Regions from separate parts of the Conyzicola lurida genome, predicted to be linked through region 1. Evidence: predicted binding sites of a transcription regulator. Region 1 holds the regulator's gene; the other holds the start of a gene.
The links. Region 1 encodes HrcA, which represses chaperone genes, less so after heat shock. Its sites were predicted from a motif close to TTNGCACTCGNNNNNNNCGAGTGCNAA; they were not measured.
Positions count from the first base shown of each region.

Region 2: groES (co-chaperone GroES) is a predicted target of HrcA. The motif match lies at 2,543-2,569, and genes of this name have one in related genera.

Region 1 is NZ_JACHMJ010000001.1:1,816,750-1,831,010, reverse strand. Features, by position in the region: gene HD599_RS08810 (ComEC/Rec2 family competence protein) at 1-210, shown strand, start outside; gene holA (DNA polymerase III subunit delta) at 295-1,311, shown strand; gene rpsT (30S ribosomal protein S20) at 1,755-2,015, opposite strand; gene HD599_RS08795 (alpha/beta fold hydrolase) at 2,190-2,927, opposite strand; gene HD599_RS08790 (pyridoxal phosphate-dependent aminotransferase) at 2,953-4,110, shown strand; gene HD599_RS08785 (TIGR01777 family oxidoreductase) at 4,107-5,036, shown strand; gene HD599_RS08780 (DUF4190 domain-containing protein) at 5,096-5,386, shown strand; gene lepA (translation elongation factor 4) at 5,447-7,294, shown strand; gene HD599_RS18330 (DUF1990 family protein) at 7,303-7,956, shown strand; gene HD599_RS08765 (nitroreductase family deazaflavin-dependent oxidoreductase) at 7,985-8,476, shown strand; gene hemW (radical SAM family heme chaperone HemW) at 8,489-9,712, shown strand; gene HD599_RS08755 (DUF4870 domain-containing protein) at 9,728-10,111, opposite strand; gene HD599_RS08750 (magnetosome magnetite crystal formation protein family) at 10,184-10,573, opposite strand; gene hrcA (heat-inducible transcriptional repressor HrcA) at 10,739-11,770, shown strand; gene dnaJ (molecular chaperone DnaJ) at 11,820-12,938, shown strand; gene HD599_RS08735 (16S rRNA (uracil(1498)-N(3))-methyltransferase) at 12,944-13,672, shown strand; gene HD599_RS08730 (histidine triad nucleotide-binding protein) at 13,697-14,050, shown strand; gene HD599_RS08725 (PhoH family protein) at 14,148-14,261, shown strand, end outside.
Region 2 is NZ_JACHMJ010000001.1:179,590-193,850, forward strand. Features, by position in the region: gene tsaD (tRNA (adenosine(37)-N6)-threonylcarbamoyltransferase complex transferase subunit TsaD) at 1-376, shown strand, start outside; gene HD599_RS00970 (DUF4190 domain-containing protein) at 444-794, shown strand; gene HD599_RS00975 (DUF4190 domain-containing protein) at 848-1,327, shown strand; gene HD599_RS00980 (class I SAM-dependent methyltransferase) at 1,324-2,499, opposite strand; gene groES (co-chaperone GroES) at 2,652-2,948, shown strand; gene rarD (EamA family transporter RarD) at 3,034-3,978, shown strand; gene HD599_RS00995 (ABC transporter substrate-binding protein) at 4,194-5,396, shown strand; gene HD599_RS01000 (hypothetical protein) at 5,469-6,290, opposite strand; gene HD599_RS01005 (ATP-binding cassette domain-containing protein) at 6,338-7,075, opposite strand; gene HD599_RS01010 (ATP-binding cassette domain-containing protein) at 7,072-8,040, opposite strand; gene HD599_RS01015 (branched-chain amino acid ABC transporter permease) at 8,033-9,061, opposite strand; gene HD599_RS01020 (branched-chain amino acid ABC transporter permease) at 9,071-10,435, opposite strand; gene guaB (IMP dehydrogenase) at 10,660-12,162, shown strand; gene HD599_RS01030 (NAD(+)/NADH kinase) at 12,355-13,260, opposite strand; gene HD599_RS01035 (SPFH domain-containing protein) at 13,263-14,261, opposite strand, start outside.

The DNA.
Region 1 (14,261 bases):
GACCAGCTGCCGCGGCTGTACGAGCGGGCGTCGGCGACCGTCGGGCTGATCGGGGTCGGCGCCGACAACGACTACGGTCACCCGACCGACGAGCTGCTCGACCTGCTCGCCGGGGTCGGCACGACCGTGTGGCGCACCGACACCGACGGGCTCATCCTGGTCAGCCCCGCGGCGGCCGACGAGGGCGTTCGCGTGTGGAGCGAGCGGTGACGCCGGGCGCCCGGCGTCGGCGGTCGCGATTAGGCTTGACCCGCCGGAGTCGGTCGACGAGGCGAAGCATCGAGGGAGCACAGCGTGGCAACCAAGCCAGCCAGCAAGGCCAAGGTCGCCATTCCGCAACTGGCGTGGGACAAGGTCCGACCGGCACGCGTCGTTCTGGTGTCGGGTACCGAGGGTTTCCTCGCCGACCGCGCGATCCGCCTGCTGCGCGACACCCTGCGCATCGAAGACCCCAGCCTCGAGCTCGGCGACCTCGAAGCCGACCACTACGCACCCGGCGAGCTCATCACCCTGGCCAGCCCGTCGCTCTTCGCCGAGCCCCGGTTCATCCGCGTCACCGGCGTCGAGAAGTGCACCGACGCGTTTATGGAAGACGTGCTGCGCTACCTCGAGAACCCGGCCGACGACTGTTACGTCGTCCTCCGGCACGCGGGCGGGGTGCGCGGTAAGCGCATGCTCGACGCGATCCGCGGCGGACTCGGCAACGGCATCGAGATCGTCTGTGCCGACCTCAAGAAGGACACCGAGAAGCTCGACTTCGCCGCGGCCGAATTCCAGGCAGCGGGCCGTCGCGTCACGCCCGGCGCCCTCCGCGCGCTCGTCTCCGCGTTCTCCGACGACCTCGCCGAGCTGGCCAGCGCCTGCCAGCAGCTGCTCGCCGACGCGAGCGAGCAGATCACCGAGGTGACGGTCGAGAAGTACTACTCCGGCCGGGTCGAGACCACGGCATTCAAAGTGGCGGATGCCGCGATCGCGGGCCGCCACGGCGAAGCACTCATCCTCCTCCGGCACGCCCTGGCCTCGGGAGCCGACCCCGTTCCGATGCTGGCAGCGTTCGCGTCCAAGCTGCGCACCATGGCGAAGCTCTACAACGTGCGGGGCAGCGACGCGCAGCTCGCGCAGCAGTTCTCGCTCGCCCCGTGGCAGGTGAACCGCGCCCGCAAAGACCTCCAGGGCTGGAGCGACGACGGTCTCGGCCGCTCGATCGAGCTCCTCGCCGACACCGACGCCCAGATCAAGGGCGGCGGCCGCGACCCCGTCTACGCCCTCGAGCGCATGGTCGGCATCGTCGCGGGCCGCGGCGCCCGCTAGCCCGAGCGGGTCGAGCCTGTCGAAACCCCTCGCGGGTCGGGCTGTCCGAGCGGGTTGAGTCTGTCGAAACCCTTCGCGGCTCGGGACGATGCCGCCCCGCTGGTCGAGCCTGTCGAAACCCTTCGCCGACCAGAGACTTCGACAGGCGCGATCTGCCCGAATCGCGACCGCGGGTTTGAGCCGTCGAAACCCTGTCGCACCCAGCGTCATCCGCCCCGGCACACACGAACGACAGGACGCGTCCTGCCGAAAGCGCCGATGCGTCCTGTCGAGCGCGCGAACCGGGCGTTTCGTCCTGTTGAGCGGGCGAGGTGCGCCCAGCGAAACAGGATTTCGACAGGCTCGATCCGCCGGCGGGAGCGATTTCGACGGGCTCGATCCGCCTCGGCATGCGAAAAGCCCCTCCCGCCGGAGCGGGAGGGGCTTTCGAAGAGTGGTAACGCTTAGAGCGCTGCAACCTGCTTGGCGATCGCCGACTTCTTGTTGGCGGCCTGGTTCTTGTGGATGACGCCCTTGCTGGCTGCCTTGTCGAGCTTCTTGGCTGCGACGAGCAGGGTCGCGACGGCGAGTTCCTTGTCGCCCGCGGTGATCGCTGCGCGCACGGAGCGGATAGCGGTCTTGACCTCGCTCTTGACGGCCTTGTTGCGGTCCTGCGACTTCTTGTTGGTTCCGATGCGCTTGATCTGCGACTTGATGTTTGCCACTGAATTTACCTTCTTGTTGTAGAGCTGACGTTTGTAAGAATCACTGCACGACCGTCTGGCGAGACGCGTCGCGCGAAGCGGCCGAGGAAAAGAATTTCCCGGCCGCGAATATGCAATAGAGGGTTGCACGGAAGCCAACAGGCAACATTACCAGTTGCCAGCCCGTTCCGGCAATCAGAGACCGTCGGCCGGGCGGGACGAGTTTATCGCGTCGACCAGCACCCGGGTGAATTCGACAGGCCGGGCGACGCTCACCATGTGGCTCGCGCCCGGGATCCGCACGAGCGTGCCGTGTCGGGTGGCGGCGAGGAAGCTGCGCTCCTGCAGCCGGATGTGGTCGAGAGTGCCGTTCACCAGCCAGATCGGCTGCTCGATGCGCGACAGCGAGTGCGCCATCCTGATGCCTCGGAGTTCGCGCAGCACGTCCTGCATGACCTCGAGGGCGACGCCGCCGGCGATGACATCGTCGGCGTATTCCGGGTCGCGGATGACGGCGCGCACGACGGCGTTATTGAGCCCGAGCCCGCGGTCGGGCAGCAGGTGGATCGCCGCCGCCCCGACCCGCCAGGCATCGAGGATGACGCGCGACGGCTGGGTGCCGCAGCTCGCCGCGAGGATGCCGGTCACGTCGCGGGGTTCCGCTGCAGCCCAGTGCGCGGCGAGATAGCCGCCGAGCGAGAATCCGCAGAGGAACACCGGCCCGGGGGCCGCAGCCACGGCGCGGTCGATCGTCTCGACGCCGCCCGCGAGAGTGAATCGCTCGTGCATGCGCGACCCGTGCCCGGGCAGGTCGGGCGTGATCACCGTGTAGCCCAGCGCGGAGAGGGCGAGGACCTGGTGCCGCCACATCGACGACGACGTGCGCAGCCCGTGGACGAGCACCACTGTCGAGATCGGGGCGGAACCGGGCATGGCCTCAGCGTAATAGCCTGAGGGTATGCCGCATCTTGCCCAGCACATCGAGTCGGTCCCCGGATCCGGCATCCGCCACATCTTCGAGATCTCGACGAAGCTCGACGACGTCATCTCCCTCGTGATCGGCGAACCCGACGTGCCGGTCGCCCCGCACATCGCCGAGGCAGCCAAGCGCGCCTGGGACGCCGACGAGACCGACTACACGCCGAACGGCGGCATCGCCCCGTTGCGCGCCGCGATCGTCGACAAACTGGCCCGCGAGAACGGCGTGCACGTCGACGTCGAACGAGTCTGGGTGACGGTCGGCGCGACGCAGGCGCTCTACCAGGCCATGACGCTGACGCTCGCGGCCGGCGACGAAGCGCTCATCCCCGATCCCGGCTACACGACCTTCACCATGGGCGTGCGCATGCTCGACGCCCACCCCGTGCCCTATTCGCTGCTGCCCGAACGCGGGTTCCTGCCCGACATCGCCGAGCTCGAACGCCTCGTCACCGACCGCACCCGCGTACTCATCGTCAATTCGCCGTCCAACCCGCTGGGCGCGATCTTCCCCGAAGAGGTGCTGCGGGAGCTGCTCGACTTCGCCCGCCGCCACGACCTCTGGATCATCAGCGACGAGGTCTACGAGTACTTCACCTACGGCGAGAAGCACGTGAGCATCGCCAGCCTCGAGACCGCCGAAAACGGCGAGCGCAGTCGGGTGTTCTCCGCCTTCTCCCTCTCCAAGACCTACGCGATGACCGGCATCCGGGTCGGCTACCTCGTCACGCCGCCCGGGCTCGCCGCCACGATGCGCACCGTGCAGGAGGCGACCATCAGCTGCGTCAACAGCCCGGCACAGTACGCCGCCGTCGCCGCGATCACCGGAGACCACGAGCACGTCGCCGCCGCCAAGGCCCACTACCGGGCCAATCTGGTCGCCGCCACCGGGTATCTCGACAGCCGCGGCATCCGCTATCTGCCCCCGACAGGGGCCTTCTACCTCTGGATCGACGTGAGCCATGCCAGTGCGGGGGATGTCGCGGCCTGGGCCGAGACCCTCCTGCTCGAGCAGCGCGTGGCCGTCGCCCCGGGCAGTGCGTTCGGACGCTCCGGCGAGGGCTGGATCCGCGTCTGCCTCGCCAACTCCGAGGAGAACCTCATCGCCGGCCTCTCGCGGATCCCGGCAGGAGTGTGAGCGGCCAGCGCATCGTCATCGCCGGCGCGAGCGGGTTTATGGGGCGGTACTTCGCCCGCCGCTTCCGGGAGGACGGCGACACCGTCGTCACGGTCGGCCGCAGCGGCGCCGACGTCGTCTGGGGCGATACCGCCGCACTCGAGGCGGCGATCGACGGCGCCGACCTGCTGCTCAACCTCGCCGGCAAGAGCGTGAACACGCGGTACAGCGACAAGAACCGCGCGGCGATCTTCAGCTCGCGCCTGCTCACCACGGGCGAGCTCGGCCGCGCCGTCGAGACCGTGCCGAACCCGCCCGCGCTCTGGCTCAACTCCAGCACCGCCACGATCTACCGGCACGCCGACGACCGCCCGATGACCGACGCCGACGGCCAGATCGGCAACGGCTTCTCGGTCAACGTCGCCACCGCCTGGGAGCGCGAGTTCTTCGCCCACTCCCGCGACGGTGTGCGTCAGGTCGCGCTGCGCATGGCGATCGTGCTCGGCGACGGGTCCGCCCTGTCACCGCTGCTCTCCCTCACCCGAATCGGTCTCGGCGGGCCGCACGTCGGCGGCAAGACAGCGGGCGCCCGCCAGATGTTCTCCTGGGTCCACATCGACGACGTCTACCGTGCGATCCGGTTCATCCAGACGGATGCCGCGATCGACGGCCCCGTCAACGTGGCGGCCCCGCGGCCGGTCACGAACCGCGAACTCATGGGCACGCTGCGACGCGTGCTCGGCGTGCCGTTCGGGCTCCCGCTCACCCGGTGGATGCTCGAGCTCGGCTCGTTCGCGATCCACACCGAGACCGAGCTGCTGCTCAAGAGCCGATGGGTGCTGCCGACGACGCTGGAGGCCGAGGGCTTCGAGTTCGAGCACCCCGAGCTCGAGGGTGCCGTGCGCGCCATCACCGGCACGGCGGCAGAGGCCCCGCGGGTACCCTGAGCCACAAACCGGGGGTTACCCCGATGGAACCGGGGATTCGTCGCTTCTAGCCTTGGACCATGACCCAGACGCTTCCCACCACAGCGGTTCCCACCGCTCCCGCCGCGACCCGCAACCTCAGCGTGGTCGCCCTGATCCTCGGCATCGCCTCGGTGCTGCTCGGGCTCACCTTCCTCGTCCCGATCGCCGCGATCGTGGTCGGTGTCCTCGCCTACCGCCGCGAACCCGAGGGCCACGCCTTCGCGGTCTGGGGCATCGTACTCGGCGCCGTGATGGCGTTCGGCTGGTTCGTCACGGCCGTGGTCGGCATCGTGTTCGCCGGACCGTGGCTGCTCGTCGGACTCTTCTGACACCGCGCTGACGACGGTCAGCGCGCGCCCCGCGCGCGACTCGTGGGAGAATAGGCACAAATGTCTCCCCGCGCACTCACGGCCCTCGAGCCTTCCTCCACCGATCCGGCGTTCATCCGCAACTTCTGCATCATCGCCCACATCGACCACGGCAAGTCGACCCTTGCCGACCGCATGCTCCAGATCACCGGTGTGGTGAGCGACCGCGACATGCGCGCCCAGTACCTCGACCGCATGGACATCGAGCGCGAGCGCGGAATCACGATCAAGAGCCAGGCCGTGCGTATGCCGTGGGAGCTCGACGGCCAGACCTACGCGCTCAACATGATCGACACCCCCGGGCACGTCGACTTCACCTACGAGGTATCGCGCTCGCTCGCCGCCTGCGAGGGCGCGATCCTCCTCGTCGACGCCGCGCAGGGCATCGAGGCGCAGACGCTCGCGAACCTCTACCTCGCCCTCGAGAACGACCTCACGATCATCCCCGTGCTCAACAAGATCGACCTCCCCGCGGCCGACCCCGAGAAGTACATCAAGGAGATCGTCGGCCTCATCGGCTGCAAGCCCGAAGACATCCTGCTCGTCTCGGGCAAGACGGGCGTGGGAGTGCCCGAACTGCTGGATGCCGCGACCCGCCTGATCCCCGCACCCGTCGGGGACGCGGACGCACCGGCCCGCGCGATGATCTTCGACTCGGTCTACGACGCGTACCGCGGCGTGATCACGTACGTGCGGATGATCGACGGGAAGATCAACCCGCGCGAGAAGATCATGATGATGAGCACCAAGAGCGCCCACGAGGTGCTCGAGATCGGCGTCAGCGCTCCCGAGCCGACTCCGACCAAGGGCCTCGGCGTCGGCGAGGTGGGCTACCTCATCACCGGCGTCAAGGACGTGCGCCTCTCCAAGGTCGGCGACACCGTCACGAGCCACGCGAAGCCGGCCGAGATCGCCCTCAAGGGCTACTCCGAGCCGATCCCGATGGTGTTCTCGGGCCTCTACCCGATCGACGGTTCCGACTACCCGCTCCTGCGCGAGGCGCTCGACAAGCTCAAGCTCTCCGACGCCGCGCTCGTCTACGAGCCCGAGACCTCCGTGGCCCTCGGCTTCGGTTTCCGCTGCGGATTCCTCGGCCTGCTGCACCTCGAGATCATCACGGAGCGTCTGGAACGCGAGTTCGGTATCGATCTCATCGCCACCGCGCCATCCGTCATCTACGAGGTCACGACCGACGACAAGAAGACCGTCACCGTGACCAACCCGAGCGAGTTCCCCGGCGGAAAGATCGCGTCGGTGAGCGAACCGATCGTCAAGGCGTCGATCCTGCTGCCCAAGGACTACGTCGGCACGGTCATGGAACTCTGCCAGGGCCGCCGCGGCACGATGCAGGGCATGGAGTACGTCGGCGAAGACCGCGTCGAACTGCACTACACGATGCCCCTCGGCGAGATCGTCTTCGACTTCTTCGACCAGCTGAAGAGCAAGACCGCCGGCTACGCGAGCCTCGACTACGAGCCCATCGGCGAGCAGGACGCAGACCTCGTCAAGGTCGACATCCTGCTGCAGGGCGAGGCCGTCGACGCGTTCAGCGCCATCGTGCACCGCGACAAGGCCTACGCCTACGGCGTTCTGATGACCGAGCGCCTCAAGAAGCTCATCCCGCGTCAGCAGTTCGAGGTGCCGATCCAGGCCGCGATCGGCGCGCGCATCATCGCCCGCGAGTCCATCAGCGCGATCCGCAAGGACGTGCTCGCCAAGTGCTACGGCGGTGACATCACCCGCAAGCGCAAGCTCCTCGAGAAGCAGAAGGAGGGCAAGAAGCGCATGAAGATGGTCGGCCGCGTCGAGGTTCCCCAAGAGGCGTTCGTCGCCGCGCTCACGGGCGACACGGAAGCGAAGAAGAAGTAAGGACCGGCGTGAACGCCGACCTCTGGGCCCGCCCGGTCAGCTACGGCGCCGTGGGAGCCACCCAGGCACCCGACCTGCTGCAGTACCCGCCCGCCGGATACCGGCCGATCGAGCGCCGCGCCCGCATCGGGCACGGCGACGAGCGGTTCGCCTGGGCCTCCGCCGCGGTGCTCAGCTGGGTGGTGCAGAAGAACAGCGGGTTCCGCGTCGAGACCGGGCACACGCCCGACTACGTCAGCGAACTGACCTACACGCCTGTCACGTTCGACGCCGCGGGGGAGCCGGTCGTGCCCTCGCACACCTCGGCGACCGGCGAGACGGTCTTCGCCCCCGACGGCACCGCGCTCATCGCCCCGGGCGACACCGTTCTGCTCTCGATCCGGTTCTGGCCGGTCTGGGTGAAGGCGCCGGCCCGCGTCGTCTACGTCGTCGACGAGCCGAGCCGCCGCGGCTTCGCCTACGGCACCCTGCCCGGTCACCCCGAAGACGGCGAAGAGGCGTTCCTCGTCGAGCAGACCGAGGACGGCGCCGTCTGGATGGTCATCCGCGCGTTCTCCCGTCCCGCCGCCTGGTACTGGTGGCTGGTCGCGCCCGTGCTGCGGGCCACGCAGTGGTTCTACACGCGCCGCTACCTGCGTGCCCTCGGCGGGCCGCTCGAGTAGCACCCGCCCCGCCTGCCACACTCGGGGCATGCACCGCAGCATCCGCGCCGTCACCGCCGCCCTCATGCGCAGCCCCGTGCGGCACGTGCTGCGCCCGCTGATCACCCCGTTCGACCGGTTCCTGTTCCGCGTCTCGGGCGGGCGGCTCAAGCTCAGCGCCCCGATGATCCCGTCGCTCACGCTGTTCACGACCGGGGCGAAGACCGGGCTGCGGCGCGAGACCCCGCTCATGTGCTTCCCCCGCCCGGACGGCGGCTGGTACGTCGCCGGCAGCAACTTCGGGCTGCCGCGGCACCCCGCGTGGACCGCGAACCTCATCGCGAACCCGCTCGCCGAGGTGCACTACCGGCGCGAGACGGTGCCGGTGCGGGCCACGCTGCTCGACCCGCGGCAGGCCGAGGACGTCTGGCCGGTGCTCGAGCGGCAGTGGCCGCGATACCGCGACTACGAGAAGACGGCTCGCCGCGACATCCGGATCTTCGCCCTCGACCGACGTCAGGCGGCACCCGGGCCGGTCTGAGAGAATCAGACAATGCCCAGCGCCCTTCCCCTCGCCGACCCGGCACCCGCCGACGGCCTCCTGCCGTCTTCCGTGATGGATGCCGCGGCGAGCCGTCACCTGGGGATCTACGTGCACGTGCCGTTCTGCCGGGTGCGCTGCGGGTACTGCGACTTCAACACCTACACGTCGGAAGAGCTGCGCGGTGCCAAGCGCAGCGACTACGCGGGCCAGGCGATCGAAGAGGTCGCCCTCGCCGGGCGGGTGCTGCGCGAATCGGGGCTGCCCGAGCGCCGCGTCTCGACCGTCTTCTTCGGCGGGGGAACCCCCACGCTGCTGCCGGTCACCGACCTGGCCGCCATGCTCGCCTCGGTCATCGACGGCTGGGGTCTCGAGCCCGGCGCCGAGGTCACCACCGAGGCCAACCCCGACTCCGTCGACCGCGACTATCTGTTCGCGCTGAAGGCAGCCGGCTTCACCCGTGTCTCGTTCGGCATGCAGTCGGCCGTGCCGCACGTGCTCGCGACCCTCGAGCGCACCCACGACCCGAAGCGTATCCCGCTCGTCGTCGCCTGGGCGCGAGAGGCCGGACTGCAGGTCAGCCTCGATCTCATCTACGGCACGCCGGGGGAGTCGCTCCTCGACTGGGAAGCCTCGATCGACGCGGTGCTCGCCGAGAATCCCGACCACATCTCCGCCTACGCGCTCATCATCGAGGACGGCACGAAGCTCGCCCGGCAGATCCGCCGCGGCGAGGTGGCGCGGCCCGACGACGACCTGCAGGCCGACATGTACGAGCTGCTCGACGCCAAGCTCGCCGCTGCCGGGTACGACTGGTACGAGGTGAGCAACTGGTCGCGCGACTCCGCCCACCGCTCGCGGCACAACCTGTCGTACTGGCAGGGCCACGACTGGTGGGGCATCGGCCCCGGTTCGCACAGCCATGTCGGGGGAGTGCGCTGGTGGAACGTGAAGCACCCGTCGGCGTACGCCGACCGCATCCTCGCGGGCCTCTCGCCCGCGGCCGGGCGTGAGACGCTCGACGCCGAGACGCGACGAGTGGAGCGCGTGCTGCTGCTCACCCGCATCCGTGAGGGCCTGCGCATCGACGAACTTGAGCCGTCGGGCCGCACCGCCGTCGCCGGCCTGATCGCCGACGAACTCGTTAACGCGGCAGCCGCCCTGCGCGGATCAGTGGAACTGACCCTGCGAGGGCGGCTGCTGGCCGACGCCGTCGTACGACGCCTGCTGGAGTAAACGCGGGAGCGGGTGCTACTTGATGAACTGGATCGTCAGCGGGTACTTGTAGGTCTCGCCCTTGTTGGCGGCGACGGCGGCGATGATGCTGAAAACCACGACGACGACGAAGATCGCCAGGTAGAGGATCGACAGGATGCCGAGGGTGATGGCGGCGAGCACGGTCGCTGCCACCCAGTAGATCAACATCGAGAGCTGGAAGTTGAGCGCGGTGAGGGTGTGCGCCCGGATGAAGGGGCCGCGGTCCTTGAGGACGAGGTACCCGACGAGGGCCGGGACGAAGTAGAACAAGATCCCTCCCACGTGGATGAGGGTGGCCCACAGTCGCTCGTCGCTCGGGCTGAGCGGCTGCGGCGTGGTCGGCTGATAGTTGTCTGAGGGCGGGGGCGCGTCTGTCATGCGCTCATTAAAGCAGGGAAGCTCAGTGATTGTCGCGATTATTTTCGCAGCGCTGACTTTTCGTCGAGGACGTCAGCGCAGGAAGCGCACCGACACCGGATAGCGGTACTCCCCGCCCGCGTTGACCCGCGAGCTCGCGGTGAGCGAGAGCACGACGTTCAGCGCGTACAGCGCGGCGGGGAGCACCAGGGTGAGCGACGCGGCCGGACCCAGCGACACGAGCGACATCGCCAGCGACAGCACGCCCGCGACGACCAGCAGCGAGACGTATCCGATCGCCGCGGTGATCTGCCAGTTGAGGGCTTCCTTCGATTCCTTCCGCGCCACCCCCGCGCGCTGCCGGGTGACGACGAAGACGATCAGGGCCGGAATCGGGCCGAGCACACCGCCGAGATGGGCGAGGCTCGCCCACGCGCGGTCGTCGCGGAGCGCGCGGGCGCGGGAGGATACGGAGTCTGTCACTGCGGGGGGTGTGCCTTTCGCCTGACCCCCGTTCGGGGGTGGTCTCGAAGTGCTTCCACACGGTACTGCCTCCGTCCGGTGCGTGCAATCCCTCCCACTCGGCGCAGCGCGGTACAATTGGCAGTCAGGCAGTTCGAGTGCCAACGGGCGAAGGGAGGGTGCGACATGGTGTCGGATCGCAGTCTCGAGGTCCTCCGTGTCATCGTGCAGGACTACGTGGCCTCCCGTGAGCCGGTGGGGTCGAAGTCGATCGTCGAACGGCACTCCTTCGGGGTCTCCGCGGCGACCATCCGCAACGACATGGCCCTGCTCGAAGAAGAAGAGCTCATCGTCGCACCGCACACCTCCTCCGGCCGCGTCCCGACCGATAAGGGCTACCGCGTCTTCGTCGACCAGTTGGCCGACCTGAGACCGCTCAGCTCGGCGCAGCGTCAGGCCATCGAGACCTTCCTCGGCCAATCGGTCGACCTCGACGACGTGCTGTCGCGCACCGTGCGCCTGCTCTCGCAGCTCACCCACCAGGTCGCCCTCGTGCAGTACCCCACTCTCTCCCGATCGCGCGTCCGTCACGTCGAGATCGTGCCTCTCGCTCCGCGCCGCCTGATGACCGTGTTCATCACCGACACCGGCCGGGTCGAGCAACGCCTCGTCGACACCGCCGGAGACATCGACGAACTCTTCCTCGCCGAGCTCCGCAGCACCCTCAACGCGCGCCTCGGCGGACTCGCTCTCGCCGAGGTCGCCGGCTCGCTCGCCCACATCGGCGCGAGCTATCCCGCCGACCGCCGCGACCTCGTCACGCAGATCGCCGCCTCGATCGTCGAACAGGCCACCGAGCGTCGCCAGGAACGACTGGTGATGGCCGGCACCGCGAACCTCGTGCGCACGGAAGAGGACTTCAACGGCAGCATCTTCCCGGTGCTCGAGGCGATCGAAGAACAGGTCACCCTGCTCAAGCTCTTCGGCGAGGTCGACGGCGACCACCACGGCGTCGCCGTCACCATCGGGCGCGAGAACGCCGAGTTCGGACTCGGCGAGACCTCGGTGCTTTCGAGCGGCTACACGTCCTCGGGTGGCGCACTCGCCCGGCTAGGCGTGCTCGGCCCGACCCGCATGGACTATTCCAACAACATGGCAGCGGTGCGAGCAGTCGCCCGCTACCTGACCAGACTGCTCGGCGACGATGGAGACCGATGACCATCGACACCGCCGTGACCACCACCAGCGTGAGGATTGACAAGTAACTGTGGCTGACCACTATGAAGTACTCGGCGTCGACAAGTCGGCGTCTCCCGAAGAGATCAAGAAGGCCTACCGCAAGCTGGCCCGAGAGTTCCACCCCGACGTGAACCCCGAGCCGAGCGCGTCCGACCGGTTCAAGCAGGTCACGCACGCCTACGACGTGCTGAGCGACGCGCGCCAGCGGCAGGAATACGACAACCAGGGCAGCGGCCAGTTCGGCGGCGCCCAGGGTTTCGGCGGATTCAGCGACATCTTCGAGACCTTCTTCGGCGGCGGAGCCCCCGGCGGCGGCGGAAGCGGAGCGGCACCCCGGTCGCGCAAGGAACGCGGCGGCGACGCCCTCCTGCGCGTGGAGGTCGACCTCGACGAGGTCATCTTCGGCACCAAGCGCGACCTCGAGGTGAACACCGCGATCCTCTGCGACACCTGCGAGGGCAGCTGCTGCGCCCCCGGAACCCGCGCCGTCGTCTGCGATATCTGCCACGGGTCCGGCCAGATCCAGCGCGCCGTCCGCAGCCTGCTCGGCAACATCATGACGTCGAGCCCCTGTGGCACCTGCCGCGGCTACGGCACCGTCATCCCGAACCCGTGCCCCACCTGCGCCGGCCAGGGCCGCGTGCGCGCCACGCGCAAGATGACCGTCGACATCCCCGCGGGAGTCGACACCGGACTGCGCCTGCAGCTGCCGAACCAGGGTGAGGTCGGTCCCGCCGGCGGGGCCAACGGCGACCTGTACCTCGAGATCAAGGTCAAGCACCACGAGGTCTACAGCCGCAACGGCGACGACCTGATGGCCACCCTCGAGGTGAGCATGGCGGATGCCGTGCTCGGCACCCGCGTCCGCGTCGACGCCCTCGACGGCGAGCTCGAGCTCGACCTCAAGCCGGGAACGCAGAGCGCCGACATCCTCACGATCAAAGACCGCGGAGTCAGCAAGCTCCGCGGCGGCGGCCGTGGCGACCTCAAGATCGGCGTGCAGGTCGTGACGCCGACGAAGCTCAACGGCAAGGAGCAGGAGCTCATCCGCCAGTTCGCCGGCAGCCACAAGGCCAAGGCGCCGCACCTCGCGTCGTTCCAGCAGGGACTGTTCGCCAAGCTGCGCGACCGCTTCCTGAACGTCTGACACCCATGGCGCACTTCTACCTGAACGAGCTCGTCTCGACCGCCGAGGTCGGGTCACGGGTGTCGGTCGAGGGTGCGGAAGCGCGGCACGCGGTCACCGTCAGCCGTCTCGCGGTCGGCGAGACGGTGTCGATCGGCAACGGCCGCGGGCTCGTCGTGACCGGCACCGTGGTCACCGCCGAGCACACCGACCTCACGATCGAGGCCGTCGAGGTCACCGACGTGCCCCGCACCGAGCCGGCGATCTTCCTCGCCCAGGCACTGGCCAAGGGCGACCGCGACGAGCTCGCGGTGCAGGCGGCCACCGAGCTGGGCATCGACGGCGTCATCCCGTGGACGGCCGCCCGGTCGATCTCCCGCTGGGAGGGTGCGAAGGTCGCCAAGGGCCACGACCGCTGGACCGCGATCGTGCGCGAGGCGACCAAGCAGTCGATCCGTGCCTGGCTGCCCGACGTGCTCGACCTGGTCAGCACGAACCAGCTCGTGCGGCTGTCGTCCGAGGTGCGGATGCTCGTGCTCGAGCCGACGGCGGAGCTCGCCCTGAGCGCGCTCGAACCCGACGACCGCGACATCGTGCTCGTCGTCGGGCCGGAGGGCGGCATCGCGCCGCACGAACTCGAGGCGCTCACCGCGGCGGGGGCCACCCTGGTGCGCCTCGGCGACACCGTGCTGCGCACCTCCACCGCGGGCCCGGCGGCGATCGCTGTGCTGAACGCGAAACTCGGCCGGTGGTGACCGCCAGCGATTAAGCTGGTGGCTATGTCTACTTCCGAGCCGTCGATCTTCAGCCGAATCCTCGCGCGCGAGATTCCCGCGGACATCGTCTACGAGAGCGAATCCGTGTTCGCGATCACCGACATCGCCCCGCAGGCGCCCGTGCACCTGCTCGTGATCCCGAAGACGGGCGAGTACCGCTCCGTCGGCGAACTCGCGAAGGCGGACCCGGCACTCCTCGCCGAGATGGTGGCGGTTGCCGACCAGCTCGCCGCCGAACGCTCCGACGGCGAGTACCGACTCGTCTTCAACACCGGCGAAAGCGCCGGCCAGACCGTATTCCACGTCCACGCACACGTGCTGGGCGGGCAACTCCCGGAAGGAACCCTTGCCGACTAGCAGTAACAGGCCGATGAGCAGCGACAGGCCGATCAACGCCAGCACCGTCCCGGAACCCACGTTCCACCGGGTCGATCTCGAGGTCGACGGGGTCGCCATGGTGCGGCTCCTCGGACCGCAGGACCGGCTTCTGCACACCATCGAGCGCCAGTTCCCGCTCGTCAGCGTGCACGTCCGCGGCAACCGCATCACCCTGTCCGTCGACCCCGAC
Region 2 (14,261 bases), 1.6 Mb from region 1:
GACGGCGGTCGCCCGGTGGGTCGAACAGACCCGTGACTCGGGTGTCGAAGTGCCGATCGCGGATGTCGCGGCGAGCTTCCGTGAGGCGGTGGCAGACATCCTGCTCACCAAGGCCGTCGCGGCCTGCGTCGACTACGGCATCCCGCGCCTGCTGCTCGGCGGCGGGGTCGTCGCCAACGCCCGCGTGCGCGAACTGGCCGCGGAGCGTTGCGCCGCCGCGGGCATCGAGCTGCGCATCCCGCCGCTCTCCCTCTGCACCGACAACGGCGCGATGATCGCGGCGCTCGGTTCGCAACTGATCATGGCCGGGCACGCGCCATCCACTCTCGGATTCGGCGCGGACTCTACTCTTCCCGCCACGGTCATCCAGGCCTGATTGACGGCGTCCCACACTGGTGGGAGCATGGCTGCCATCCGTCGAATCGTGACCTGAGGAGCCTGCAATGGCCGATCCCATCGAACCCGTCCCGCAATCCTTCGCGGCGAATCCGACGACGTACCCGGCCGGCAAATCGCCGATCCTGTCGATCCTGTCGATGATCTCCGGCATCCTCGGAGTTCTCGCCGGGGTAGTCGGCGGCGGCTTCCTGTTCTCGGTCGCGGGCGTCGTGCTCGGGCACATCGGCCAGCGCAAAGAGCCGGAGGCGAAGGGCTTCTGGCTCACGGGCCTGATCACGGGGTACGTCGGAATTCTGCTCAACCTGATCGTGCTGGGCATCTGGATAGCGCTCTGGATCCTCTTCGCCACGAGCGGTGAAATGCGAGATTTCGACGACTTCTACCGGTACCGCTAGGGCGATTTCGCGCGTCCCTCGGTAGACTTGCCCCGACCTGTGAGGAGCACAACATGACTAACTCAGAAGACCAGTCGACGCCAGCCGTGCCGCCGGTGCCCCCAGCACCCGTCACGCCGCCCGAGTCCGCGCCCGTCGCGCCGCCCGCCGGCGAGGTGCGCCCCGACCCCTACGCGGCACCCGCGTACCCCACCGCCCCGCCCGCGTACGCGCCGGCCGGCAACGCCAACCCCTACGCGCCCACCGGCCCGGTCGAGCCCAAGGGCCTGTCGATCACCTCGATGATCCTCGGCATCGTCGGTCTGCTCTCCGGCGGATTCGGCCTGCTGATCTCGATCGCCGCGGTCGTCACGGGACACCTCGCCCAGAAGCGCCAGACCGTCGCCGGCAAGCCGTTCTGGCTCACCGGCCTGATCACCGGCTACATCGGTATCGCGCTCGGCCTGGTCGTGACGATCATCATCGTCATCGTGATCATCGCCGGCATCAACGCGGGCAGCACCGGCTACAGCGAGTACTCGTACAACAGCTAGATCCGTTCTGCCACGAGAGCCACTCTCTTCCCCTCCACGCGAGTGAGGAAGAGGGTGGCTTTTCCGTTGCCCTTGAGCGACAGCTTCGATCGGAACGCGGCCGGGTCGATGTCGACGCCGCGCTTCTTGATCTCGAGTGTGCCGATGCCGAGGGTCTGCAGCCGCTTCTTGATCGCGCGTTCGTCGAGCGGCAGCGTCTCGGTGATGCGGAAGCCGACCGCGAACGGCGTCTCGACCTTGGTGTCGCTGCTGAGGTAGGCGATCTGGTCGCTGATCATGCGCGCGTCGATCGACCGGGCGAGATCGCCGATGAGCCGGGCGCGGATCACGGCGCCGTCGGGCTCGTAGAGGTACTCGCCGAGCGGACCGAGCTCGACGTCGGGGCTGTCGGCCGCGGCGGTGAGTTCGGCGGTGCCGTGCTCGCCGATCACCAGGGCGGCGCGGCCGACGCCGGGACGGGCGACCGCGCCGAACCAGACGCCGAGCTCCACGACGTCGCGGTCGACCGAGATCCACTGCGCCTCGGCGCCCGCCGGGATGAGGTCGCGGTCGACCCCGGGGCCGAGCTTGACGCCCGTCGGCAGCCGCGAGCCGATGCCGAACGCGAAGTCGAGGGAGGGCGACCAGTCCGCGGGGTCTTTCAGGCGGCGCACGCCGTCGCGGCGGGCCGGGTCCAGGTAGACGCCGTCGTAGTCGGCGAGGTCCACGTCTTCGGCGGACGCGTGCTCGATGCCCGCCTGCTCGAAGGGCGCGAGGTTGTACGCGGCGATCGCGGCAGTCACCTCGTCGCGCTCGACGCCGGTGACGCGCAGGTCGATCGCGGCCATGGCGAGCGCGTCGGCGCCGATGCCGCAACCGAGGTCGACGATGCGCGAGAGCCCCGCGTCGCGGAACCGCCCGGCGTGCATCGCCGCGACCCGCAGGCGTGTCGCCTGCTCGAGACCGGCCTCGGTGAACAGCATGCGGTCGGCGAACGGGCCGAACTTCGCGGTCGCCCGCGAGCGCAACTTCGACTGGCTGAGCACCGCCGCCACGAGCGCGGGGGAGTGCCCGGCCTTCCGCAGCGCGGCGACAGATTTGACGACATCCGCCGCCTGGTCGAACGGTGGGAGCGAATCCAGCAGCCGGAGACCCTCGGTGGACAACAGCTCGCGTAACTCGGTGGCCTCCATCCCCTCATTCTCGCCTACGACGAGGGCGGGATGACGCGGGCCGTTGGCACTCGGATTGATCGAGTGCCAATATCCGACGTATAGTTGGTCTGGCACTCTCGTACGGGAAGTGCCAACCAAAGTTTTCGTGAGTTAGAAAGAAGAGGTCAACTGTGTCGGTCTCCATCAAGCCGCTCGAGGATCGCATCGTGATCAAGCAGGTCGAGGCAGAAACGACGACCGCCTCCGGGCTCGTCATTCCTGACACCGCCAAGGAAAAGCCCCAGGAGGGCGAAGTTGTCGCCGTCGGCCCCGGCCGCATCGACGACAACGGCAACCGCATCCCCCTCGACATCGCCGTCGGCGACAAGGTCATCTACTCCAAGTACGGCGGAACCGAGGTGAAGTACGGCGGAGAAGACCTCCTCGTGCTCTCCGCTCGCGACGTGCTCGCGGTCGTCGTCCGCTAAGCAGCGACACCAGCTTCACTCCGGAACGCCCGGTGGCTCAGGCCATCGGGCGTTTCGTCGTTAAAACCGCGGATAGGCTGAACGGGTGCCAACCGCCCCCGCTCCGTCGTCCACGAGCGGAGGGTTCGGACGCGGTCTGGCCTTCGGCGTCGCCGCCTACGCCCTCTGGGGCGTGCTACCCCTCTTCTTCATCCTGCTGCGTCCCGCATCGGCGTTCGAGATCGTCGCGTGGCGCATCGTGCTGTCGCTGGTCTTCTGCATCTTGCTCATCACCGTGACGCGCGGCTGGCCGCCCCTCGTCGCGCTGGTGCGCGATCGACGGGCGACGCTGATGCTCGGCGGAGCCGGCCTGCTGATCGTGGTCAACTGGCTCACCTTCATCTACGCGACGCTCTCCGGCCACGTGGTCGAAGCGGCGCTGGGCTACTTCACCAACCCCATCGTCACCGTGCTGCTCGGCGTCTTCGTGCTGCGCGAGAGACTGCGTCCGCTGCAGTGGGTCGCTATCGGCGTGAGCGCTGTCGCCGTGCTCGTACTGGCCGTCAACTACGGACAGTTCCCGTGGATCGCGCTCCTCCTCGCCTTCTCGTTCGGCTTCTACGGCCTGGTCAAGAAGCAGGTGGGCGGCCGGGTCGACGCGCTCAGCGGGCTCACGATCGAGACCGCCTGGCTGGCCGTGCCCGCCTCCATCGTGCTAGTGGTGCTGGCCGCGAGCGGAAGCCTCGTCACCGGTACCGCGGGCACCGGCCACACCCTCGCCATGTTGCTCGCGGGTGTGGTCACCGCCATCCCCCTGCTGTTCTTCGCGGCCGCCGCCCGGCGCCTGCCGCTCGCCTACCTCGGGCTCACGCAGTACCTGACGCCCATCCTGCAGTTCCTGATCGGCGTCTTCGTGCTCGGCGAGGCCATGCCCGCCGCGCGCTGGTTCGGTTTCGGTCTCGTCTGGATTGCCCTCGTGCTTCTCACGATCGACATGTTTCGTGCGTCACGGGCAACGAAATCCGTAGCGGGTTCAGGTAACGGAATATAACGATCGGGCCGTGTTACATGGCTGTAACACCCATGTATTGTGCCGGTGCGGTTGGCCTAATAGCTTTACAGCACGCACACAGCACCGCTGCGCGCATTCAACCTCAATCACATTTCACTTCACCAAGGAGCAACATGGGTGCATTCTCCCGGGCCAACTCGGCCACTCGCCCGAAGTCGGTCAAGGCTGCGATTAGCGGCATTACCCTCCTCGGCGTGAGCGCGCTGGTTCTCAGCGGCTGTGCTTCGACCCCCGACGCCGACAGCGGCTCGGCCGAAGACCTCACCCTCAAGTTCGGATCGATCCTGCCGCAGACCGGTAGCCTCGCACAGCTCGGCCCGCCCGAGTTCGCGGGTGTCGACCTCGCCATCAAGGAGATCAACGACGCCGACGCTGGCATCGAGGTCTCTGTCGAGCACAAGGACTCCGGCGACACCACGACCGACATCGCAACCCAGTCGGCCACGGCGCTCATCGCCGACAACGTGTCCGTCATCATCGGTGCTGCATCGTCGGGTGTCTCGAAGACCTTCATCGACCAGGTCACCCAGGCCGGTATCGTCCAGATCTCGCCGGCGAACACCTCGCCCGACTTCACCGACTACCCGGACGACGGATACTACTTCCGCACCGCGCCTTCGGACGTGCTGCAGGGCAAGATCCTCGGTAACAAGATCCTCGAAGACGGCAAGACCGACGTCGCCGTTCTCTACATGAACGACGCCTACGGCATCGGCCTCTACGACAACCTGAAGCTCAGCCTCGAAGACGGTGGCGCAAGCATCGTCGGCGAGCAGATCTTCGAGCCGTCGGCAACCGACTTCACCTCGGCCATCCAGGCACTCCTCGCGACCAGCCCCGACGCTCTCGTCGTCATCTCGTTCAACGAGATCACCACGATCGCCGAGCAGCTCGCCGGCCAGGGCTTCGACTTCTCGACGCTCTACGGCACTGACGGAAACTACGGAATCATCGGAGAGGCCGACACCAACGTCGACATCGCCGGCGCGCAGTTCACCAACCCCGGTGTTCTCGCCCCCGAAGACTTCCAGACCCGTCTGCAGGACCTGGTCACCGAGCAGGGCGACCCCGAGCTCGAGGTCTTCAGCTACGCGGCTGAGGCCTACGACGCAACGGTTCTCTCGGCTCTCGCCGCGATCGCCGGTGGAGCCACCGACGGTGCGACGATCCGCGACAACCTGAAGGACGTCTCCGAGGGTGGCACCGAGTGCACCACCTTCGCCGACTGTGCCGCACTGCTGGCCGACGACGCTTCGGCTGACATCGACTACAACGGTGTCTCCGGCCCGATCACGTTCGACGACAACGGCGACCCGACCGAGGCTTACGTCTCGATCTTCCAGTACTCCACTGGAAACGTCTCCGAGGGCATCGACCAGGTCTACGGCAAGCTGTAACCACTAGTCACACGAGAAAGGCCCCGGTCGCGAGACCGGGGCCTTTTTCTGTGCCCGCGAAGTCACCCCCGGCTACCAGCAGTAGTCGGCGAAGTACGCGTAGATCTGCGCGCGCACCTCGGCACCGACGTCGACCGGCACGATTCCTGCGGTGCCGTCGTCGAGCGTCACGGCGAGCGGCAGGTAGGTGCCGCGCTTGTCCTCCGCCAGGATGTGCGGGTTGCAGTTACTCGGCACGATCGCGAGTGTGGTCGAGAGCGGGCCGGATGCCGCGTCGAGCCGCCACCCCAACGGCCACGAGTCGCCGGAGCCCTCCGGGGCGATCAGCGTCGTGCGTCCCACCGATGACACCGTCGCGACCCCCTCCGCGCCCGTGGGCGTCGCCACGAGGTCGAGGAGCGCCACCGGCCGCCCCGCGCGCTGTTCCACCCGCAGCGGGCCGCTCACGCCGATCTCGGCGACCGCGGCCGTGTGTTCGACGATGCAGTCCTCCGCCGTCACCTTGGCGACGGTGCCGAACACGTCGGCGGGGTTCGCGGTGGCCTCGCCCGCGCCATCCGCCGTTCTGAATTGGAAGACGACCTCGGGGTCGGCGACCGTGCCGTCCGCGTCGCAGACGGGCGTGCCGAGCAGCACCCGCAGGTCGCGCGTGGAGCCGACCGGGATGTCCACGTCTCGGTCCCACACGGTGCCGTCGTCGCCGAACAGCGGCGAGACGAACGCCGCCTCGGTCACCGTGACGGGGTCGTCGGAGTCGTTCGTGATCGAGATCTCGAGCGCGCGCGGCGCGTAGTCGAGCCGGTACTGCTTGATGCCGACGGTGACGCCGTCGGGCAGGGGCACGCTGTCGGGCGGCGGAGCCGCGGAGGGGCCGCACGCAGAAAGGCCTGCCACGGCGATGACACCGAGGCAGGCCTTTCCGATCGAACGGGTGCGCGTGGCTACTTCTTCTCCTGATCGGCCGCCAGGGTCCCGAGGTAGAGCTCGATGACCTTGGGGTCGTTCATCAGTTCGCGGCCGGATCCCGAGTAGGCGTCGCGGCCTTGGTCGAGAACGTAGCCGCGGTCGCAGATCTGCAGGGCGCGGCGTGCGTTCTGCTCCACGATGAGGACGGAGACGCCCGCCTTGTTGATGATCGAGATGTTGATGAACGTCTCGTCCTGGCGCACGGGGGAGAGGCCGGCGCTCGGCTCGTCGAGCAGCAGCACCGTCGGGTCCATCATGAGCGCCCGCGACATGGCGACCATCTGGCGCTCGCCGCCCGAGAGGGCACCCGCGCGCTGCTTGAGGCGCTTGCCGAGCTCGGGGAACAGGTCGGTCACGAAGCCGAGGCGTTCCTTGAACATCTTCGGCTTCTGGTACGAGCCCATCTCGAGGTTCTCCTCGATGGTGAGGCTCGGGAAGACGTTGTTGTTCTGCGGAACCATGCCGACACCGCGCGACACGAGCTTGTCGGCCTTGAGGCCGGTGATGTCGCCGCCGTTCAGCTCGATGTTGCCGCTGCGGATGTTGACCTGGCCGAAGATCGCCTTCAGCAGCGTCGACTTGCCGGCGCCGTTCGGGCCGATGATGCCGACGAGTTCGCCCTTCTCGACGAAGATGCTGCAGCCGTTGAGGATGTCGACGCCGGGGATGTAGCCGGCGACGAGGTCCGTGGTGCGCAGTACTGTCTCGGTCACTTCGTCGCCTTCTTGGTTGTCGGCGCCGCTGCGGTGCCATCTTCTTCGATTTCGTGCTCGATCTCGTGCTTGACCAGGTCGGAGTCCATCGTCTCGGCGATCTCCTGCTGTCCCGTGAGGGTGCCGAGGTCGACGTCGTGGTGGGCGCCGAGGTAGGCGTCGATCACGGCGGGGTCGGTCATCACGGTCGAGGGCGGGCCCTCGGCGACGATGCGGCCCTCGGCCATCACGACCACCCAGTCGGCGATCTCGTTGACCATGTGCATGTCGTGCTCGACGAACAGAACCGTCATGCCCTGGGTCTTGAGGTCGAGGATGTGGTGCAGCAGCGACTGGGTGAGCGCCGGGTTGACGCCGGCCATTGGCTCGTCGAGCATGACCAGTTCGGGCTCGCTCATGAGAGCGCGCGCCATTTCGAGCAGCTTGCGCTGTCCGCCGGAGAGCGACGACGCGTGGTCGTCGGCCTTGGCGTCGAGCTTGAAGCGCGCGAGCAGGTCCATCGCCTTGACGGTGATCTCGTCTTCGCGGCCGCGCCAGAGCGGACGGAAGATCGCCTTGAACAGGTTCTCCCCGCCCTGGCGTCCGGCGCCGAGACGCATGTTCTCGATCACCGTCATGCCACCGAGGGCCTTGGTGAGCTGGAACGTGCGGATCATGCCGAGACGCGCGACCTTGAACGCCGGCATTCCGGCGAGGTCCTTTCCGCCGAACGTCCACGTGCCCGTGTTGGGCTTGTCGAATCCGGTGAGCAGGTTGAAGAACGTGGTCTTGCCGGCACCGTTCGGGCCGATGAGGGCCGTGATAGAACCGCGGGGGATCTCGAGGTGCGCCACGTCGACGGCGGTGAGACCGCCGAACTGGCGGCTCACGCTGTCGGCGACGACGATCGGGTCTTTTTTGGCGACACCGGGCACGATGTTGTCGACATCGAGAACCAGGTCTGCGACTGGAGTCTTATCAGACACTGAAGAGCGCCTCCTTCTTCTTGCCGAAGATGCCTTGCGGCCGGAATATCACGAGCAGCATCAGCGTGACGCCGATGATGATGAAGCGGATCGGGCCCTGCTGAGTGCTCGAGATCGGCAGCAGCTCGTTCGAGACGAGCAGGCTGAGGATTCCGTCGGACAGCGACAGGGTGACCCAGAAGATGATCGAGCCGGCGATCGGACCGAAGACCGTCGCCGCTCCTCCGAGCAGCAGGATCGTGTAGAGGAAGAACGTCAGCTGCGTGCCGTAGTTGTCGGGCTGCAGCGACCGCGGCAGGATGAAGAGCGCTCCGGCGATACCGCCGAAGATTCCACCCAGGATGAGCGCCTGCATCTTGTAGGCGAACACGTTCTTGCCGAGGCTGCGGACGGCGTCCTGGTCCTCGCGGATTCCCTTGACGATGCGACCCCACGGGCTGCGGACGAGCAGGAAGACGAGGAGGCAGGCGATGCCGACGATGACCCAGGCGACGAGACGCACCCACCACTGGTCGGCGGAGTAGGTGAGCACACCCAGTCCGAACCGGCCTTCGGCGAGCGGGTTGACCGCGTTGAAGTTGACCGCGGCGCCGTTGATGCCCTCCGAGCCTCCGGTCACGTCCGAGAACTCCGGCGTCTTGACCGAGAGGCGGATGATCTCCGCCGCCGCGATGGTCACGATGCTGAGGTAGTCGGCGCGCAGTCGGAGTGTCGGGATGCCGAGGATGAGCGCGAAGACCGTCGATGCGATCACCGTCGCGGCCGAGGCCGCGGCGAGCAGCAGGAGCGGGTAGCCCCACTCCGGCCAGTCGAGGGCCCATCCGGGAACGGGGAGCTGGCCGAGCTGCACGGTCGTGATCGCGAAGGCGTAGCCTCCGACGGCCATAAAGCCGGCCTGACCGAAGTTCAGGAGGCCCGTGAAGCCGAAGTGCACGGCGAGGCCGAGCGCCGCGAGCGCGTATGCCGCGGTGGTCGGGGAGAAGATCTCTCCGAATGCGAGGGGGATGAAGTTGTAATCCATGTGTTTTCCCTAGCCGATTCTCTCGCGGCGACCGAGGATGCCCTGAGGTCTGAAGAGCAGGATGATGATCATGATCACGAGGGCCGCGACGTACTTGAGGTTCTCGGGGATCCAGATCGTTGACACGTTGATGAAGACACCGATGACGAGCGAGCCGACCAGGGCTCCGAACGCGGTACCGAGTCCACCGAGCGTGACGGCGGCGAAGACGAGGAGCAGGATCGAGGCTCCCGTGTCCCAGCGCAGCGACTGGTAGTAGCCGATGAAGACGCCGGAGAGGGCCGCGAGGGCCGCTCCGCCGATCCAGACGATACGGATGACGCCCTCGACGTCGATGCCGGAGGCCGCTGCCAGCGACCGGTTGTCGGCGACCGCTCGGGTGGCCTTACCGATCTTGGTGCGCAGCAGTACGAACGCCACGGCGAGCAGGAGCACGATCGCGATGACCGCTCCCGCGACATCCGTGAATCTCAAGCTCACGGAACCGATGACCAAGAACGGCTTCGGGTCGCTGGGGAGCGAGAGACGGTCGGCGCCCCAGATGAACGCGAACAGGTAGCGCAGCACGAGCGAGAGACCGATCGTGACGATCATCAGCGGGATCAGCCCGAGGCCGCGCTTACGCAGCGGTTTCCAGAGGCCGGCGTCCTGCACGTAGCCGAACACACCGCCGAGCACCACGGCGACCACGATGGCCAGCGGTGCAGGCCAGCCGAAGATGCCGCTGAACGTGTACGCCATCAGAGCACCGAAGGTCACCAGCTCGCCGTGGGCGAAGTTGTTGAGGCCGGTGGTGCCGTAGATCAGCGAGAGGCCGATGGCCGCGAGCGCGATCAGCAGACCGAAGATCAGACCCGAGACGACCTTGGGCCAGAACAGGGTCAAGAAGTCGGGGCCGGATGACGCGCTGCTGCCGCCACCGCCCGCGGACGGGGTCGGTTCCGCGCCCATCGCCGGGTTGTCCGGCGAGACCAGGAAGATGCCGGGGGCATTCTGCTGTCCGGCCGACACCGTGATGTCGCGGGGGTTCTTGTTCGGGAAGCCTGCCTCGGGAGGAAGCGTCGACTCGTCGATCGTGATCGTGTAGTCGCCGGGCTCTTCGAGGCCGATGATGACCTTGCCGTCTTCACCGGTGACCAGGTCTTCGTCCACGCCGTCGCCCGACACGTTGACGCCGATGTTCGGCATGTTCGCTTTGTCGGCGGCGAGGCGCACCCAGACTTGGATGGTCTGCTCTGCGTCTTCGGGGGGAATAACGTCGGTCGGTACTGATGCGTGCGCCGAGGCTGGCATCAATGCCAGAAGCGTCACCGCCAGACCGAATGCTCCGAGTACGAGCTTGCGGGCTCGACTCTTCTGCGCGGGCTCTGCCACGGATGGACCTCCAGGTGTCGTTCACTAACTGCTGTGTTTTGTCGAACAACGCCTGTCATCGACACCCATAAAGTACCCCGGGGATGTGTCAATCGTGTTTCGACGCTGAAACGCGCAATCGCAATCCTCACGCGGGAACATAAGGAGGTCAAGCTGGGTTAATATTGTCTACCGGTATTCAGTGTGGCATCCGGGTCATTTTCACTCTTATCTCTAGGGGACTCATGGACCAGCCTGATCCTTTCGGTTTTATCGGACTCACGTACGACGACGTCATGCTGCTCCCGGGGCACACTGACGTGATCCCGAGCGAGGCAGACACCACGTCGCGCCTCACACGCCGCATCTCCGTCGCGTCGCCGCTGCTCTCCGCGGCGATGGACACCGTGACCGAGTCGCGCATGGCGATCGCCATGGCGCGCAACGGCGGTATCGGTGTCCTGCACCGCAACCTGTCGATCGACGACCAGGCGGCGCACGTCGACAAGGTCAAGCGCAGCGAGAGCGGCATGATCACCAACCCGGTGACCACGACCCCCGACGCGACCGTGGCCGAGGTCGACGCACTGTGCGGCGAGTTCCGCGTCTCGGGCCTGCCCGTGGTCGAGGCCGACGGCCGTCTCGTCGGTATCATCACGAACCGCGACATGCGCTTCGTCTCCGAGTTCGAGAAGCACACCACCCTCGTGCGCGACGTTATGACGACGACCGGACTGATCACCGCTCCCGTGGGTGTGGGTTCGGATGCCGCGATCGCACTGTTCGCCCAGCACAAGATCGAGAAGCTCCCGCTGATCGACGCCGAGGGCAAGTTGCGCGGATTGATCACCGTCAAGGACTTCGACAAGAGCGAGAAGTACCCGAACGCCACCAAGGACGACGAGGGACGCCTGCGCGTCGCCGCCGCCATCGGCTTCTTCGGCGACGCCTGGGACCGCGCGGTCGCGCTGAACGAGGCCGGGGTCGACGTCATCGTCGTCGACACGGCCAACGGCGACTCCAAGGGCGTGCTCGACATGATCAGCCGTATGAAGAGCGACGCGGCATTCGCACACATCGACGTGATCGGCGGCAACGTCGCCACCCGTACGGGCGCCCAGGCGCTCATCGACGCCGGAGCCGACGCGATCAAGGTCGGCGTCGGACCGGGCTCCATCTGCACCACGCGCGTCGTCGCGGGTGTCGGCGTGCCCCAGGTCACCGCCGTCTACGAGGCGTCGCTCGCCGCGCGCGAGGTCGGTATCCCCGTCATCGCCGACGGCGGTCTGCAGTACTCGGGCGACATCGCGAAGGCGCTCGTCGCCGGCGCCGACACGGTCATGCTCGGCTCGCTCCTCGCCGGCTGCGACGAGAGCCCGGGCGACCTGGTCTTCGTCAATGGCAAGCAGTTCAAGAACTACCGCGGCATGGGCTCGCTCGGCGCGCTGCAGACCCGCGGCAAGAAGACCTCGTACTCGCGCGACCGCTACTTCCAGGCCGACGTCCCCTCCGACGAGCAGCTCATCGCCGAGGGCGTGGAAGGCCAGGTGCCCTACCGCGGACCGCTCTCCGCCGTCGCGTACCAGCTGCTCGGCGGCCTGCGCCAGTCGATGTTCTACACCGGCGCCCGCACCGTGACCGAACTCAAGCACAAGGGCAAGTTCGTGCGCATCACCGCGGCCGGACTCAAGGAGTCGCACCCGCACGACCTGCAGATGGTCGTCGCGGCACCGAACTACTCGAAGTAACGCTGCACCGCCGACACCCGTCGCGACCTCACCGGTCGCGGCGGGTGTCGTCGGTTAACGGAGCCGGTGGTTGGGCCGCTCGGCGACCGTATCGAAACCCGGCCTTTAGGGCGGATGACGCTAGGTGGCCAGTTTGCGCTGGTCGGTCGGGGCGATGACGTGCCGAAGTGGCCGGGTGGGGTTTCGACGGGCTCAGCCCGCGGGGACTACGAGGTTCAGCCGCCGGGCGCTCAGCCCCACCGAGATGCGCTGGCCCCAGCCCGCGATCAGGTAGTCGCGCTCGATGCCGTCGCCGAAGATCACGAGGCGGTCGCTCTCGACGAGCAGCTCGAGGCGCTGGCCCTCGGTGAGCACCCCGCCGGTGAGCGTCGTGCCGGTCGCGATCGACGGCCAGGCCTCGCGCGTGAACCACGAGATGCCCGTCGAGGTGGGCGGCGGCAGCAGGCTCGCGGCGACGTGGCGGTCGCTCGCGATCGACGAGGTCCAGCCGGTGCTGCCGGTTCCGGTGCCGGCGATGATGCCCGACGACGAGTGCCGCTCGGATCCCCGCTCGGGAACCGTCACGGTATAGCGGGCCGACTGGTGTCCGCTGTCGCCGATGTAGAGGTCGTTGAGCGCCTCGAGCGACTGCCCGTCGTCGAGCGTGGCCTGCACCATGGCGCGCGACTCGACCCGGGCGTGACCCGTTCGCACGTGCTGGACGACGGCCGCGGCATCCGTCGGTCTGTGGGCCACCAGCACGCCGGGGTTGCGCTCGGGCTCGGGGTTGACGCCGACGACCGGCTGGCCGGCGAGGTATTTGGCGACGTTGGCGACGAGCCCGTCCTGGCCGATCGGCATGACGATGTCTTCGGGTGCGAAGAGGTAGCGGTCGAGCTCGGAGCGCTCGAGCCGGGCCTGCCGCACGTCGTTCGGCAGCCGGGTGGAGACCTCGTGGATGGCCTCCTCGAGCACCTCGTGCCGCTCGCGCACCTCGTCGATCGAGCGCCCGCGCTCGCGCAGGAAGAACTCGGCCTGCCCGTAGGTCGCGTGCCGCTCGAGCAGCTCGGTGTACTCCGACCGGCGGTGCACGAGCACCACGCGCGCGGCGAGTGCCATGACTACGCCGCGGGGCCGCGGGTGATGCGGCTGAGCGCCTCGGTCACGATGTCGGGCGTGAGGTTGAGGGTGCCGATGCTGGGCAGGTTCTCGGCCAGGCTCTGCATCGCGAGCGCGGTGAGCACGGCGGGGTCGATGCCGGCGTAGGAGGCGAGGCGCGCGGTCTCCGCCTCGGCGTTCGCGGCACCGAGGGTGCGGGTCGACTCGGCCCGGGCGGCGGACTCGATCTGCACGCGCGAGGCGTCGGCGCGGGTCTGCACGTCGTTCTGCTCGGCTTTGGCCTTCGCGGCGATCAGCTGCGTGGCTGCTTCCTCCTGCGCGCGCTTCTGCGCGTTCGCGCCCTCCTGCCGAACGAGCAGCTCCTCGCGGGTGGCGAGCTCGATCTTGCTCTGCAGCTCGTTCTCGGCGATGGCCCGCTCGCGCTCGACCGCGATCGCGCGGCGCTCGTAGGTGGCCTTGTCGGCGTCCTGCTGAACGCGCTCGCGCACCGGAACCTCGAGGGCCCGCTCGAGGTCGGCCTGCGGACGGATCGACACGATGCGGACGCCGATGACGATGATGGATGTCTCGGCGAGACGTGCGTCGCCGGCGAGGCCCGCTGTCGTGACCGCACGCACCGCGGGGACACCCTGTCCGAGCAGGTCGACGAGGTTGACCGTGGTGATGTGCTCGACCGCGTACTGCTGCGCGAGCTCGGTGATGCGCGTGCCGACCTGCTCGAGCGGCTTGCCGAGCCAGCGGCCGTTGTACGGGTCGATGGAGAAGTCGATGCGGCCGGCGGCGACGGTCGGGTCGCCGAACCGGTAGGTGACGGTGGCCTGCACGCTGACCTCCTGGAAGTCGAGCGTGCGCGCGCCGAAGACCACGGAGAGCTCGGATTCGGCGACGGGGACCTCGCTGATCGCCGAGTTGAGGGCGCGGAACCAGAACGAGATACCCGGCCCCGAGTGCACGACCTTGCCGCGCTGCGCGTGCACGATGTGACTGGTGGGAATCGACCT